3 regions of the Pseudonocardia sp. ICBG601 genome follow, and region 3 is predicted to be linked to each of the others. Evidence: riboswitches for the same ligand, from Rfam matches in the RefSeq annotation. Region 3 holds a riboswitch; each other region holds the start of a gene.
The links. Region 3 has a riboswitch for thiamine pyrophosphate ahead of KPL57_RS44565 (ABC transporter substrate-binding protein). Riboswitches for the same ligand answer to the same signal wherever they lie in the genome.
Positions count from the first base shown of each region.

Region 1: another riboswitch for thiamine pyrophosphate. It lies ahead of KPL57_RS09325 (ABC transporter substrate-binding protein); the one in region 3 lies ahead of KPL57_RS44565 (ABC transporter substrate-binding protein).
Region 2: another riboswitch for thiamine pyrophosphate. It lies ahead of thiO (glycine oxidase ThiO); the one in region 3 lies ahead of KPL57_RS44565 (ABC transporter substrate-binding protein).

Region 1 is NZ_JAHLJA010000026.1:30,387-35,431, forward strand. It holds gene KPL57_RS09310 (choline dehydrogenase) at 1-492, opposite strand, end outside; gene KPL57_RS09315 (hypothetical protein) at 609-1,037, shown strand; gene KPL57_RS09320 (hypothetical protein) at 1,047-1,769, opposite strand; TPP riboswitch at 1,998-2,111, shown strand; gene KPL57_RS09325 (ABC transporter substrate-binding protein) at 2,103-3,128, shown strand; gene KPL57_RS09330 (ABC transporter permease) at 3,125-3,892, shown strand; gene KPL57_RS69510 (ATP-binding cassette domain-containing protein) at 3,889-4,059, shown strand; gene KPL57_RS09335 (ABC transporter ATP-binding protein) at 4,056-4,616, shown strand; partial or broken gene KPL57_RS09340 (sugar ABC transporter substrate-binding protein) at 4,820-5,045, shown strand, end outside.
Region 2 is NZ_JAHLJA010000148.1:221,600-226,644, forward strand. It holds gene KPL57_RS30075 (gamma carbonic anhydrase family protein) at 1-152, shown strand, start outside; gene KPL57_RS30080 (thiazole synthase) at 199-969, opposite strand; gene thiS (sulfur carrier protein ThiS) at 972-1,172, opposite strand; gene thiO (glycine oxidase ThiO) at 1,172-2,344, opposite strand; TPP riboswitch at 2,342-2,450, opposite strand; gene thiE (thiamine phosphate synthase) at 2,481-3,182, shown strand; gene KPL57_RS30100 (hypothetical protein) at 3,227-4,432, opposite strand; gene KPL57_RS30105 (DUF3159 domain-containing protein) at 4,705-5,045, opposite strand, start outside.
Region 3 is NZ_JAHLJA010000148.1:3,177,857-3,182,901, reverse strand. It holds gene KPL57_RS44575 (ABC transporter ATP-binding protein) at 1-613, opposite strand, end outside; gene KPL57_RS44570 (ABC transporter permease) at 622-1,389, opposite strand; gene KPL57_RS44565 (ABC transporter substrate-binding protein) at 1,386-2,411, opposite strand; TPP riboswitch at 2,403-2,516, opposite strand; gene KPL57_RS44560 (hypothetical protein) at 2,744-3,466, shown strand; gene KPL57_RS44555 (hypothetical protein) at 3,474-3,902, opposite strand; gene KPL57_RS44550 (choline dehydrogenase) at 4,021-5,045, shown strand, end outside.

The DNA.
Region 1 (5,045 bases), on a different contig from region 3:
CAGGAACGCCGCGTTCAGCGGGCCGGCCGCCGGGGCCTGCTCGAGGATCTGCGGGCCGTGGCCGCCGTCGGGCAGCGGGGTGCCGTGCTCGGAGGTCCGACGCTCCAGGCGGCGGAAGTAGGGCAGCAGGTGGGCCGAGCTCCACTGCTCGCAGCCGGGCAGGCGGGACCAGCGGTCGTAGTCGCCCGGGTGGGCCCGCTGGTAGACCATCCCGTTGATGCTGCTGCTGCCGCCCAGGACCTTCCCGCGCGGGACGGCGATCCGGCGCCCGGCCAGACCCGACTCGGGCTCGGTGACGTAGCACCAGTCGTAGCGCGGGTTGCCCCACGCCTTGGACAGCGCGGCGGGCATCCGGATGATCGGGTCCCAGCGGTGGTCGGGGCGGCCCGCCTCGAGCATCAGCACCCGGCGTGTGGGATCCTCCGTGAGCCGCGAGGCCAGCACCGCCCCCGCGGATCCTCCGCCGACGATGACGACGTCGTACCGGCCCATTCGCGTCCTCCACACGTACTGTCGGGATTGCCCTGTTCGAGGGAGCAACCCCCTTGCGTGGATCACGGTACGCCGCGGCCACCGCCCGTCGTCGCCGCCCCCGTACGCTCGACGGCGTGACGACGACCGAGCGTGGTGCGGACGACGGAGCGGACCTCCGCGACCGGCCCGCGGACGACGCCGACACCGCGTTGGCCGCCCTCGCGGCCCAGCTGGACGCGTCGGTCGCCGCGCTGTCCTCGGCCCGCCTACGGGTGGCCGAGCTGCAGGAACTGCGGGCGCAGGGGCTGAGCTGGCGGGAGATCGTCCCGCGCGAGGCACGGCTGCTGATCGTCGAGACCCTCACCCGCACCCTCGACGGCCTGGGCGCCGTGGGTGGCAGGTTCCGCCGTGAGGAGGCCGTCGCGCTGCACGGCGAGGGCGAGTCGATCGCCGGGATCGGCAGGCTGTTCGGGGTCAGCCGCCAGCGCGCGTCGGCCTACCTGCAGGAGCACCAGCAGCTCCTCGAACGGGGCGCGGCCCGCGAGGACCGGCCGGAGACCTGACCCCGGGGATCAGGTCTGGTCGCGCCGGCGGTGCCGGGCCTGCCGCTGGGCGGGCACCCGCGGCGCCACCGGTGCCGCGGGGGAGCGGCGGGCCGCCGGGATCAGCGCGGTGCGGTCGACCGCGTCGGACTGCTCGGGCACCGCGGACGCCGCGGTGCCCAGCTGCAGCCGGGCCAGCTCGCGGACGTCGGTGAGCCGGGCCGCGAGTGCGGTGACCACCGGCGCCAGCGCGACGACCAGCCGCTCGCCCAGCGGGTCGTCGGGCCCGCCCCGGGCGAACAGCTGCAGGGCGCCCGCGGTACGCCCGGCGACCGGGACCGGCACCGACAGCGAGCGGACCAGGCCGCAGTCGGCCGCGGCCGCGGCCAGCTCGGGCGGCCCGGTCCGGGTCAGGTCCGGCGTGGTCAGGGTGCGGTCGCCGCGCTCGGCGGCGGGGCCCGGCCCGGCGTCGGCCCGGCGCTGCAGCTCGCCCAGGCGCAGGGCGGCGGTGTCGGACCCGAAGACCCGCCGGGCCTCGGCGTCGCGGGGGTCGGCGGGCTCGCGCAGCAGCAGCGCCGCACCTCCGACCCGGGCGGCGGGCACCAGTGCGACGCAGATCCCGGACAGCATCGCGGCGACGTCCGCGTGCGCGACGGAGACGGAACCGGCCTGCAACGCGACCCGCACCAGGGCGGGTGCCGGGTCGGGCATCGGCCGCCCGGTCGTGCCGGAGGTCCAGAGCGAGGCCGCCATCTCGTCCCTTCCGCGTCAGCTCCCGCGAGCGAGGTCCGTGACACAGCGTCGCGGGTGTGGTGGGTGAGGATAACGATCGTGGTCACCGCCGCGGACGGCGGCTCGCCCGGCGCGTCCGACCGATCACCGCAGGTGACCGAAGTCGCGGCTCCGGTGACGGGGGGTGTCCGAACGGCGCGGTGCGACCGACGTCGCCCCGGCGGGACCGGGCGGGCCGCGTAAGGTCTCCGGACGTACCGCGGGAGCCCGCGCACCGAGGCTGAGAGGGCGGCAGGACCGGCCGCCGACCGTTCGAACCTGATCCGGGTCACACCGGCGTAGGGAGGCCGCTCCGTGCTGTCACGTGCTCTCCGTCCACTGGCCGTCGTGCTGGCGCTCGCGCTCGCCCTGTCCGGCTGCGCCGCGGGCGACGGCTCCGGGGCCGCGGCCGGGGGCGGGCCGATCCGCGTCGCGCTGGACTGGACGCCGAACACCAACCACATCGGGCTGTTCGCCGCCCAGCAGGCGGGCTACTTCCGCGACGCCGGCCTCGACGTCGAGTTCCTGCCCTACAACCAGACCTCGCCGGACACCCTGGTCGGCTCCGGCGCCGCGGACTTCGGCATCGGCTTCCAGGACTCGTTCACCTTCTCCAGGGCCGCGGGTGCCGACATCACCTCGGTCATGGCGATCCTGCAGCACTGGGCCACCGAGATCGCCGTGCGCGCCGACCGGTCCGACCTCACGCGGCCGCGCGACCTGGACGGGAAGGTCTACGCCGGGTTCGGCGGGCCCGGCGAGAACCAGAAGATGCAGGCCGTGATCCGGGCCGACGGCGGGCGCGGAGACTTCCGCACCGAGGTGCTGTCCACCGCCGCCTACGAGGCGCTCTACTCGGGGCAGGCCGACTTCACCGAGCCGTTCGTCAACGTCGAGGGGATCGAGGCACAGCTGCGGGGCGAGCCGATCCGTACCTTCCGCTACACCGACTACGGCTTCCCGGACTCCTACAACGTGCTGCTGCTGGGCAACTCGACCTGGCTGCGGGACAACCCGGACACCGCCCGCAGGTTCGTGCAGGCCGTCCAGAAGGGCTACGCGCTGGCCGCACAGGACCCGGCGACGGCGGCGCGGATGCTGAAGGAGGCCAACCCCGGCGCGTTCACCTCCGACGAGCTGGTCGACCGGGGCGCGCAGATGCTCAGTGAGCGCTTCCTGCGCGACGCGCGGGGCCGCGTGGGGTTCCAGACCCCGCAGCAGTGGGCCGGCTTCTCCGGGTTCCTCTACGACACCGGCACCGTCGCGGGGCCGGACGGGGCCCCGGTGCGGCAGAAGCCGGACTTCTCGACCTGGTTCACCAACGACTACCTGGCACCGTGACCCGTCGGCTGTGGCCGGCCGTCGCGCTGGTGACCGCGTTGCTGCTCACCTGGCAGGTCGCGGTCACCGTCGCCGGCACCCGGCCCCAGGTGCTGCCCTCGCCGCTGCGGGTGGTCGAGCAGGGCTGGGCGTTCCGGGCCGAGCTCTGGGCGAACACCCTCCCGACGGTCCAGGTGACGCTGATCGGGTTCACCGTCTCGATGGCGCTGGCCTGGGCCGCGGCGGTCGCGGTGGACTTCTCGCCCTGGCTGCGGCGGGCGCTGACCCCCCTCCTGGTGGCCTCGCAGACGCTGCCGGTGGTCGCGATCGCCCCGCTGCTCATCATCTGGTTCGGTTTCGGCCTGCTGCCGAAGGTGCTGGTCATCGCGCTGGTGACGTTCTTCCCGGTGGCGGTCGGGCTGATCGAGGGCTTCGCCGCGACCGACCGCGCCGCGACCGCCCTGCTGCGGTCGATGGGTGCCTCGCGCTGGCAGCGGTTCCGCTACGTGCGGTTGCCGGGGGCGCTGCCGTCGTTCTTCACGGCGCTGCGGATCGCGATCACCTACGCGGTGACCGGGGCGATCTTCGCCGAGTACGTCGGCGCCCGGGCCGGCCTGGGGATCTTCATGCAGCTCCAGAAGAACCAGTTCCGCACCGACCTGGTGCTCGCCGCGGTCGGTGTCACCGCCGTGCTGTCGGTGACGTTGTTCGCACTGACCTTCCTGCTCCAGCGCCTGGTCACGCCCTGGTACGTGGCCGACCACGACGGGGGAGGTGCGCGGTGAAGGTCGTGGTGCGCGACCTGTCGGTGTCCTACGGCGACCTGCCGGTGCTGTCCGGGGTGAGCCTGGACGTCGCGCCGGGGGAGTTCGTGTCGCTCGTCGGGCCGTCGGGATGCGGCAAGTCGACGCTGTTCGGGGCCCTGGCGGGCATCCTCGACGGGCGACGGTGACCGGCGACATCGAGGTCGACGGCGGCCCGGTGCGCGGTGCCCCGTTCGGTCTGATGCCCCAGCAGGACCTGCTGTTCCCGTGGCGCACGGTCCTCGACAACACCGCCCTCGGGCTGGAGGTCGCCCGCGTGCCGCGCCGCGAGGCCCGCGAGCGCGCCCGCGCGCTGTTCGAGCCGTTCGGGCTGGCCGGCTTCGAGGACGCCCGCCCGGGCGAGCTCTCGGGCGGCATGCGTCAGCGCGCGGCGCTGCTGCGCACCGTCGTCGCGGGCCGGCAGGTGCTGCTGCTCGACGAGCCGTTCGGCGCGCTGGATGCACTCACCCGGACCGCGATGCAGGACTGGCTGGAGTCGGTGCGCGCCCGCTACGGCTGGACGACGGTCCTGATCACCCACGACGTGCGGGAGGCGGCCCTGCTCTCGGACCGGGTGCTGGTGTTCTCGCCGCGCCCGGCGACGGTGGTGCGGGAGCTCGTCGTCGACGCCGGGCGTCCGCGCAGCCGTACCGACCCGGCGCTGGCCGCGGTCGAGGCGGACCTGCTGGACACCCTGCGCGGCTGAGGCAGGGCCGGCGTTCCGGCGCTCCGGATCGTGCCCGAGGGCAACAAAGTAGGCGTTCGTGACCGGATCGTGATGACGAAACGGGAACTGTCTCGATTCAGAAGGCTGTTGCGGAGCCGGTTCCGCCCAATACGTTGGCGCTCGCAACATTCACCCGTTCGTGATCATGCGAGCGGTCCACAACGTCGTGGAGGGAGACCCCGATGGGGGCACGGAACACGGGGCGCGGTCCCCGGCTGCGTCGGGCGGTCGCGGCGGCGGGCCTCGGCCTGCTGCTGGCCGTCGCGGGCTGCGGACAGAACAGCGCGGGCGGCGGCGACGACACCGCCGGCGGTGGCTCCGGCGGGTCCGGCGGCGGGGTGAAGGTCGGGGTGATCCTCCCCGAGACCGACTCCTCGGCCCGCTGGGAGGGCTTCGACAAGCCCATGC
Region 2 (5,045 bases), 3.0 Mb from region 3:
ACTCCGAGCTGCCCGCCGACCGGCTGATGCTCGGCTCCGCGGCGAAGGAGCGCGGCGAGCTGACCGAGCAGGCCCGCTGGTGGGTGCGGACCAACCCGGACTTCTACCGCGCCCTGGCCCGGCGGCACGCCGACGGCGTCACCCCCGCCTGAGGCCTCCCGATCGGTTCCGGCGCGTTCCGCGGAACGCGCCGGACCGTCAGTCCTCGCGTTCGGGGGAGCTCGCCTGTGCCCGGTAGCGGCGCGGGATCCGGCCGGCGTGCCGGGCGTCCCACCCCGCCTCCACCCCGCGGCGCATCGCGCGCGCCATCCGCTCCGGGTCGGCGGCGCGGGTGACCGCGGTGGCGAGCAGGACGGCGTCGCAGCCCAGCTCCATCGCCAGCGCCGCCTCGGAGGCGGTGCCGATCCCGGCGTCGAGCACGACCGGCACGCCGGCGGCGGCCACGATCATCTCGATGTTGTGCGGGTTGCGGATGCCCAGCCCGGTGCCGATCGGCGAGCCCAGCGGCATGACCGCGGCGCACCCGACCTGCTCCAGGCGACGGGCGAGGATCGGGTCGTCGTTGGTGTAGGGCAGCACGGTGAAGCCGTCGTCGACGAGCTGCTCGGCGGCGTCGAGGAGCTCGACCGGGTCGGGCAGCAGGGTCGTCTCGTCGGCGACGACCTCCAGCTTCACCAGGTCGGTCTCCATCGCCTCGCGCGCCATCCGCGCGGTGAGCACCGCCTCGGCGGCGGTCCGGCAGCCCGCGGTGTTGGGCAGCACGGCGATCCCGAGGCGGCGCAGCAGGTCCAGCAGCCCGGTCCCGCCCGCGACGTCGACGCGTCGCAGCGCCACCGTCGTCAGCTCGGTGCCGGACGCGACCAGCGCCCGCTCCAGGATCTCCAGGTTCGCGGCACCACCGGTGCCCATCACCAGCCGCGAGTCGAACAGGTGGTCGCCGAACGCGAGCTTGTCGGTCTGCACAGCCATGCTCATCCTCCCTGTACCGCGGTCAGGACCTCGACCCGCGCGCCGTCGGCGGGGCGGTGCCCGGCCCACGACGTACGCGGCACGACCTCCCCGTCGACGGCGACGGCGATCCCCCGCTCCGGCAGCCCGGCCTCGGCCAGGATCCGGGCGAGGTCGGCGCCGTCGTCGACGTCGCGGTGCTCGCCGTTCAGCACGATCCGCATCAGTGGTTCCCCTCCTCGCGTGCCCCGGCGGCGGCCGGGGCGAACCGTCGCGGGTCCGCCGCGCGGACCGGTTCCGGCACGTCGTCGCCGCGCAGCAGCGCCGCGACGGCCGCCGCGGTCACCGGTACCAGCAGCATCCCGTTGCGGCCGTGCCCGGTCGCCGCGATCAGCCCGTCGGGCCCGGTGCGCCCGATCAGCGGCAGGTTGTCCCGGCTGCCCGGCCGCAGCCCGGCCGCGGTCTCGGTCAGCGCGTACTCGGCGATACCGGGCAGGATCCGCTCGGCGTCGCGCAGCAGGTCGCGCACCCCGCCGACGGTGACGTCGGTGTCGAATCCGTTCTCCGCCGTCGTCGCGCCGACGACGAGGTCGCCGTACCCGGGCAGCGTCCTCGGCACGGCGTAGACCGGCCGTCCGTCGACGAGCGCCCGCACCGTCCGCGACGGCGGTGGCAGCGCCCCGGCGCGCCGGGTCAGCCGCAGGATCTCGCCCTTCACCGGGCGGACCAGCCCGTCGAGCACCGGGTGCAGCGACGACGAGTGCGCCCCCGCCGCGACGACGACCGCGTCCGCCGCGACCTCGGTCCCGTCCGCGAGCCGCACGCCGGTGACACGGACGCCGTCGTCGAGCACGCGCGCGACCCCGCGGTCGGAGACGACGACCCCGGCCCGCCCGGCCGCGGTCGCCAGTGCGGCGAGCAGCCGCCGGTTGTCCACCGACGGGTCGTCGGGCACCGACAGGCCGCCGCGGACCTCCGGGCCCAGCGCGGGTTCGAGGCGGCGCAGCTCACGGCCGGTCAGCCGGTGCACGTCGCGGCCGAGGGACTCCAGGTAGTCCGCGAGCGCGGTCAGCTCGGCGCGGTCCCCGGACCCGGTCGCGGCGACGACGGTGCCCTCCGGGTGCAGCCCGGCGTCGGTGCCGGCGTCGGCGGACAGGGCCGCGGCGAACTCCGGCCAGCGTGCGACCGAGTCCAGCCCGAGGGCGAGCAGGTCCTCCTCGCCGGGCCAGGCCTCGGTGACCGGGGCGAGCATCCCGCCGGCCACCCAGGACGCGCCGCGGCCGGGGGCCGGATCGAACACCGTCACCGACCAGCCGTCGCGGGCCGCCGCGCGGGCGACGGACAGGCCGACGGCCCCCGCACCCGCGACGACCAGCCGTCCGGCACTCGCGCTCATCGGATCCACCTCACTCCCTGCGCCGGCATGACCCGGATCAGGTTCGACGGTCGGGACCGCGTCGCGGATCCCCTCTCAGCCCGCTGTCCGGGCTCCCGTGGTTCGTCGTCGTCCGGGGCCCAGGCTACGCCGTAGCCTGCGAGCCGTGTCCGACACCGATACCCGTCCCGGCACCGGCGACACCCGGCGCGCCCGGCTCGACGGCCTCACCGACGCCCGTCTCTACCTGTGCACCGACGCCCGCACCGCGCGCGGTGACCTGGCGGAGTTCGCCGACGCCGCGCTCGCCGGCGGGGTCGACATCGTCCAGCTGCGGGACAAGGGCGGGCCCGACGGGCCGCTGGAGGCGAGCGCCGAGCTCGCCGCACTGGAGGTGCTCGCCGACGCCTGCCGCCGGCACGGCGCGCTGCTCGCGGTGAACGACCGCGCCGACGTCGCGCTCGCCGCGGGCGCCGACGTGCTGCACCTCGGCCAGGACGACCTGCCGGTGGCGTGGGCGCGCCGGGTCGTCGGCGACGACGTGCTCGTCGGCCGGTCCTCGCACAGCCCCGCCGAGACCCTGACCGCCGCCGACGAGGACGGCGTCGACTACTTCTGCGTCGGCCCGTGCTGGCCGACCCCGAGCAAGCCGGGACGCCCGGCACCCGGCCTGGACCTGGTGCGCACGGTCGCCGGACGGGCCCCGGCGCGGCCGTGGTTCGCGATCGGGGGCATCGACGGCGACCGCCTCGACGAGGTCCTCGACGCCGGTGCGGACCGGATCGTCGTCGTCCGGGCGATCACCGAGGCCGAGGACCCGCGCGCGGCCGCGGCGGCGCTTCGGGCCCGTCTGCGCTGAGCCCGGCCCCGCGGCGCCGGGATCCGGCGCCGCGGGCACGCGGGTCAGTTCTGCGTGCCGGACCCCTGGCCCGAGCCCTGGTTGCCCGAGCCCTGGCCGCCGGAGTTCTGCCCGCCCGAGTCCTGACCCGACTGGCCGGAGCCCGGCTGCTGGGTCGGCAGGACCCGGTTCAGCCCGTCCTGCAGCGGGTTCGACGAGCCCGAGCCGTCCTGACCGGAGTCCCGGTCACGGGTGCTGGTCGACGACTCCGACGTGCTGGTCCCCGACTCCTCGGTGGAGGTCGAGCTCGACGACGACGTCGACGAGTCGCCCCCGGAGCCCTCGCCCCGGTCGTTCTCCTGCTGGGCGGGGGGAGCACCGCCGCGGACGACGTTGCTCACCGAGGTCCCGGACGAGCCGGACAGCGACGAGCCCTTCACGAACTCGATGCCGGAGATCAGGAACATCGACACCGCGAAGGTGACGACGCCGAGCACCGCGGACACGATCACCGTCTTGCGGGTGACCCGGACCCGGCGGAACCGGCCGTGGCCCGCTCCGGCGGCGCGGGTGGTGCCGCCGGGTGTCTGCCACGGGTCCAGCAGCACCGTCTCCTCGCCGGTGGGCCCGGCGAGACCGTGGCCGGCACCGTTCTGCGCGGCGACAGCGGTGCCCTCGGCGACGCCCTTGCCGCGCCGGGTCGCCTTGTCCTTCAGCTCGAGTGCCTTGTCCTTGCTGACCTCGAGCGAGCGGGTGAACAGCGTGGTGGCCAGCGTCGAGATGATCGAGCCGAGCGCCGCGCCGATCACCGTGCCGACCGCGCCGAGGAACGAGCCGAGCACCGCTGTGACGATCGCCGCGCCGGCGCCGGCTGCGATCTTCGTCGGGCTGAGGTCGGCCTTGAGGCCGCTCGCCTTCGTGGTGTCCGACGAGGCGTCGCCGGAGCCGTCACCGGACCCGCCCGAGCCTCCGGACCCACCGGGCCCGTTCGGTCCACCGCCGACCGGGCCCACCGGACCGCCGGGACCGGCCGCGCGGGTCGTGTCCGACGCGGGCGGCAGCACCCGGGTGCGCGGACGCCCGCCGGGCGGGGTCCCATCCGGCACGCCCGGCCCGGGCACGACCGGGTTCACCGGACGGCCACCGGGCGGGGTCTGCGTGGTCCGTCCGCGGACGGCGCCCGACGGCGGCTGCGGGACCCGGCCGCCGTGCGTGCGGGGCGGGTGCGCGGTGCGCTGGCGGGGCAGCCGCGGGGCGTCGGGGGCGGCCACCGGGCGACCGGTACCGGGTCGGGGAGCGGACGGCTGGGCGGGGGGACGGGCCGGGCCGGGGACGCCACGGGGGGCGTCGCCGAAGCCGGGCTCCGGGGGGCGCTGGTGTGGCATGGCTCCTTGCAGTGATCGTCGGTGCGGCGGCTCGCCCCGGGGGAACGTCCGGGAGGCCACGATTGCGCCGGACGATCACCCGAAGTGGTGACCTTCACACGACCGAGCGAAGGTCACGGGAAGATCACGATTCTAGCGCTACGAGGTGTCAGGGCCTGTCACCGGGGGTGACGGATGCCCGGGTGATCGGCCGGCAGGGCCGTACGCAGCAACGGCCACGACACGAGCACGCTCAGCCCGACCAGCACCGGGCTCAGCACGGTCCGCGCGACACCCAGGAGCACGACCTGGTCGGCCGCCCACAACGGGAGGAAGACCGACAGCCGTAGGACGTACTGCGCCACCCACGCCCAGGACGCCCGCTGGTACCCGCGGAGCAGGTCCGGATCGCGCCGCCACCTCGTGCGCTGTCCCAGCAGCCCGCCGACGACGACCCCCAGCAGCGGCCACCGCACGACGATCGAGATCGCCCAGGCCAGCGCGCTGCCGACGTTGGACA
Region 3 (5,045 bases):
TCGCCGGGCGCGGCGAGAACACCAGCACCCGGTCCGAGAGCAGGGCCGCCTCCCGCACGTCGTGGGTGATCAGGACCGTCGTCCAGCCGTAGCGGGCGCGGACCGACTCCAGCCAGTCCTGCATCGCGGTCCGGGTGAGCGCGTCCAGCGCGCCGAACGGCTCGTCGAGCAGCAGCACCTCGCGCCCCCCGACGACGGTGCGCAGCAGCGCCGCGCGCTGGCGCATGCCGCCCGACAGCTCGCCCGGGCGGGCGTCCTCGAAGCCGGCCAGCCCGAACGGCTCGAACAGCGCGCGGGCGCGCTCGCGGGCCTCGCGGCGCCCCACGCCGGCGACCTCCAGCCCGAGGGTGGTGTTGTCGAGCACGGTGCGCCACGGGAACAGCAGGTCCTGCTGGGGCATCAGGCCGAACGGGGCGCCGCGCACCGGGCCGCCGTCGACCGCGATCCCGCCGGTCACCGTCGCCCCGTCGAGGATGCCCGCCAGGGCCCCGAACAGCGTCGACTTGCCGCACCCCGACGGCCCGACGAGCGATACGAACTCCCCCGGCGCGACGTCCAGGCTCACCCCGGACAGCACCGGCAGGTCGCCGTAGGAGACCGACAGGTCGCTCACCGCGACCTTCACCGCGCACCGTGTCCGTCGTGGTCGGCCACGTACCACGGCGTGACCAGGCGCTGCAGCAGGAAGGTCAGCGCGAACAGCGACACCGACAGCACCGCGGTCACGCCGACGGCGGCGAGCACCAGGTCGGTGCGGAACTGGTTCTTCTGCAGCTGCATGAAGATCCCCAGGCCGGCCCGGGCGCCGACGTACTCGGCGAAGATCGCCCCGGTGACGGCGTAGGTGATCGCGATCCGCAGCGCCGTGAAGAACGACGGCAGCGCCCCGGGCAGCCGCACGTAGCGGAACCGCTGCCAGCGCGAGGCCCCCATCGAGCGCAGCAGCGCGGTCGCGGACCGGTCGGTCGCGGCGAAGCCCTCGATCAGCCCGACCGCCACCGGGAAGAACGTCACCAGCGCGATGACCAGCACCTTCGGCAGCAGGCCGAACCCGAACCAGATGATGAGCAGCGGGGCGATCGCGACCACCGGCAGCGTCTGCGAGGCCACCAGCAGCGGGGTCAGCGCCCGGCGCAGCCACGGCGAGAAGTCCACCGCGACCGCGGCCGCCCAGGCCAGCGCCATCGAGACGGTGAACCCGATCAGCGTCACCTGGACCGTCGGCAGGGTGTTCGCCCACAGCTCGGCCCGGAACGCCCAGCCCTGCTCGAGGACCCGCAGCGGCGAGGGCAGCACCTGGGGGCGGGTGCCGGCGACGGTGACCGCGACCTGCCAGGCGACCAGCAGGGCGGTGACCAGCGCCGCGGCCGGCCACAGCCGGCGGATCACGGTGCCAGGTAGTCGTTGGTGAACCAGGTCGAGAAGTCCGGCTTCTGCCGCACCGGGGCGCCGTCCGGCCCCGCGACGGTGCCCGTGTCGTAGAGGAACCCGGAGAACCCGGCCCACTGCTGCGGGGTCTGGAACCCGACGCGGCCCTGCGCGTCGCGCAGGAAGCGCTCGCTGAGCATCTGCGCGCCCCGGTCGACCAGCGCGTCGGAGGTGAACGCGCCGGGGTTGGCCTCCTTGAGCATCCGGGCCGCGGTCGCCGGGTCCTGCGCGGCCAGCGCGTAGCCCTTCTGGACGGCCTGCACGAACGCGCGTGCCCGGTCGGGGTTGTCGCGCAGCCAGGTCGAGTTGCCCAGCAGCAGCACGTTGTAGGAGTCCGGGAAGCCGTAGTCGGTGTAGCGGAAGGTGCGGATCGGCTCGCCGCGCAGCTGCGCCTCGATGCCCTCGACGTTGACGAACGGCTCGGTGAAGTCGGCCTGGCCGGAGTAGAGCGCCTCGTAGGCGGCGGTGGACAGGACCTCGGTGCGGAAGTCGCCGCGCCCGCCGTCGGCCCGGATCACGGCCTGCATCTTCTGGTTCTCCCCGGGCCCGCCGAACCCGGCGTAGACCTTGCCGTCGAGGTCGCGCGGGGACCGGATGTCGGTGCGGTCGGCGCGCACCGCGATCTCGGTGGCCCAGTGCTGCAGGATCGCCATCACCGAGGTGATGTCGGCGCCCGCGGCCTTGGAGAACGTGAACGAGTCCTGGAAGCCGATGCCGAAGTCCGCGGCGCCGGAGCCGACCAGGGTGTCCGGCGAGGTCTGGTTGTAGGGCAGGAACTCGACGTCGAGGCCGGCGTCGCGGAAGTAGCCCGCCTGCTGGGCGGCGAACAACCCGATGTGGTTGGTGTTCGGCGTCCAGTCCAGCGCGACGCGGATCGGCCCGCCCCCGGCGGAGCCGCCGGAGCCGTCGGCCGCGGCGCAGCCGGACAGGGCCAGCGCGAGCGCCAGCGCGACGGCGAGCGGACGGAGAGCACGTGACAGCACGGAGCGGCCTCCCTACGCCGGTGTGACCCGGATCAGGTTCGAACGGTCGGCGGCCGGTCCTGCCGCCCTCTCAGCCTCGGTGCGCGGGCTCCCGCGGTACGTCCGAAACCTTACGCGGCCCACCCGGTCCTGCCGGGCCGGCGTCCGTCGCACCGGACCGGCCGGACACCCGCGGTCACCGGAGCCTCCGGTTCCGTCACCTGCGGTGATCGTCGGGACGGGCCGGGCGAGCCGCCGTCCGCGGCGGCGACCACGATCGTTATCCTCGCCACCACACCCGCGACGCTGTGTCACGAACCCCCGCTCGCGGGAGCTGACGCGGAAGGGACGAGATGGCGGCCTCGCTCTGGACCTCCGGCACGACCGGGCGGCCGACGCCCGACCCGGCGCCCGCCCTGGTGCGGGTCGCGTTGCAGGCCGGCGCCACCTCCGTCGCGCACGCCGACGTCGCCGCGATGCTCTCCGGGATCTGCGTCGCGCTGGTGCCCGCCGCCCGGGTCGGGGGTGCGGCGCTGCTGCTGCGCGAGCCCGCCGACCCCCGCGACCCCGAGGCCCGGCGGGTGTTCGGCTCCGACACCGCCGCCGTGCGCCTGGGTGAGCTGCAGCGCCGGGCCGACGCCGGGCCGGGCCCCGCCGCCGAGCGCGGCGACCGCACGCTGACCACCCCGGACCTGACCCGGTCCGGGCCGCCCGAGCTGGCCGCCGCCGCGGCCGACTGCGGCCTGGTCCGCTCGCTGTCGGTGCCGGTCCCGGTGGCCGGGCGCACCGCGGGCGCCCTGCAGCTGTTCGCCCGCGGCGGGCCCGACGACCCGCTCGGCGAGCGGCTGGTCGTCGCGCTGGCGCCGGTGGTCACCGCACTCGCGGCCCGGCTCACCGACGTCCGCGAGCTGGCCCGGCTGCAGCTGCGCGCCGCGCAGCCGTCGGTGCCGGAGCAGCCCGACGCGATCGACCGCACCGCGCTGATCCCGGCGGCCCGCCGCTCCCCCGTGGTGCCGGTGGCGCCGCGGGTGCCCGCCCAGCGGCAGGCGCGGCACCGCCGGCACGACCAGGGCTGAGCGGGGGTCAGGACTCCGGGCGGTCCTCGCGGGCCGCGTACCGGTCGAGGAGCTGCTGGTGTTCCTGCAGGTAGGCCGACACGCGCTGGCGGCTGACCCCGAACAGCCTGCCGATCCCGGCGATCGTCTCGCCCTCGCCGTGCAGCGCGACGGCCTCCTCGCGGCGGAACCGGCCGCCGACGGCGCCCAGGCCGTCGAGGGTGCGGGTGAGGGTCTCGACGATCAGCGGCCGCGGCTCGCGCGGGACGATCGCCCGCCAGCTCAGCCCCTGCGACCGCAGCTCCTGCAGCTCGGCCACCCGTTCGCGGGCCGAGGACAGCTCGGCGACCGACGCCTCCAGCTGGGCGGCGAGGGCGGCCAGCGCGGCGTCGGCGTCGTCCGCGGTACCGGCGCGGAGATCCGCTCCGTCGTCCGCACCGCGCTCGGTCGTCGTCACACCATCGAGCCTACGGGGGCGGCGGTGACGGCCGGTGGGCGCGGCGTACCGTGATCCACGCAAGGGGGGTTGCTCCCTCGAACAGGGCAATCCCGACAGTAGGTGTGGAGGGCGCGCAATGGGCCGGTACGACGTCGTCATCGTCGGCGGGGGATCCGCGGGGGCGGTGCTGGCCGCCCGGCTCACCGAGGATCCCACGCGCCGGGTGCTGATGCTCGAGGCGGGCCGGCCCGACCACCGCTGGGACCCGATCATCCGGATGCCCGCCGCGCTGTCGAAGGCGTGGGGCAACCCCCGCTACGACTGGTGCTACGTCACCGAGCCCGAGGCCGGTCTGGCCGGGCGACGGATCGCCGTCCCGCGCGGGAAGGTCCTGGGCGGCAGCAGCAGCATCAACGGGATGGTCTACCAGCGGGCCCACCCGGGCGACTACGACCGCTGGTCCCGCCTGCCCGGCTGCGAGCAGTGGAGCTCGGCCCACCTGCTGCCCTACTTCCGCCGCCTGGAGCGGCGGATGTCCGAGCACGGCACCCCGCTGCCCGACGGCGGCCACGGCCCGCAGGTCCTCGAGCGCGCCCCGGCCGCGGGTCCGCTGAACGCGGCGTTCCTGGCCGCGGCGCAGCAGGCCGGGCACGCGCTGCTCGACTCGACGAACGGTCCCGTCCAGGAGGGCTTCTCCCGCACCGAGCGCACGATCTCGCGCGGGCGCCGCTTCTCGGCGACCGACGCCTGGCTGCACCCGGTCGCCGCCTCGCGGCCCAACCTGACCGTCCGCACCGGTGCCCTGGTCCGCGCGCTGCGCACCGACGCCCGCGGCACCCGGGTCATCGGCGTCCGCTACCGCGCCTCCGACGGCACCCTCCGCGACGTCGACGCCGGCGAGACCCTGCTGGCCGCCGGCTCCATCGCCACCCCCCAGCTGCTCCAGGTGTCCGGCTTCGGCGACCCGGAGCACCTCGCCGGCATCGGCGTCGAGACCCGGGTGGCGCTGCCCGGGGTCGGCGCGAACCTGCAGGACCACCTCGCGGTGCACCTGCAGCACGCCTGCTCCCAGCCGATCTCGCTGGCCCCGCACCGGGCCCCGCACCGGCTGCCCGCCGCGGCGGCCCGCTGGCTCGTCTCGGGTACCGGGATCGGGGCCAG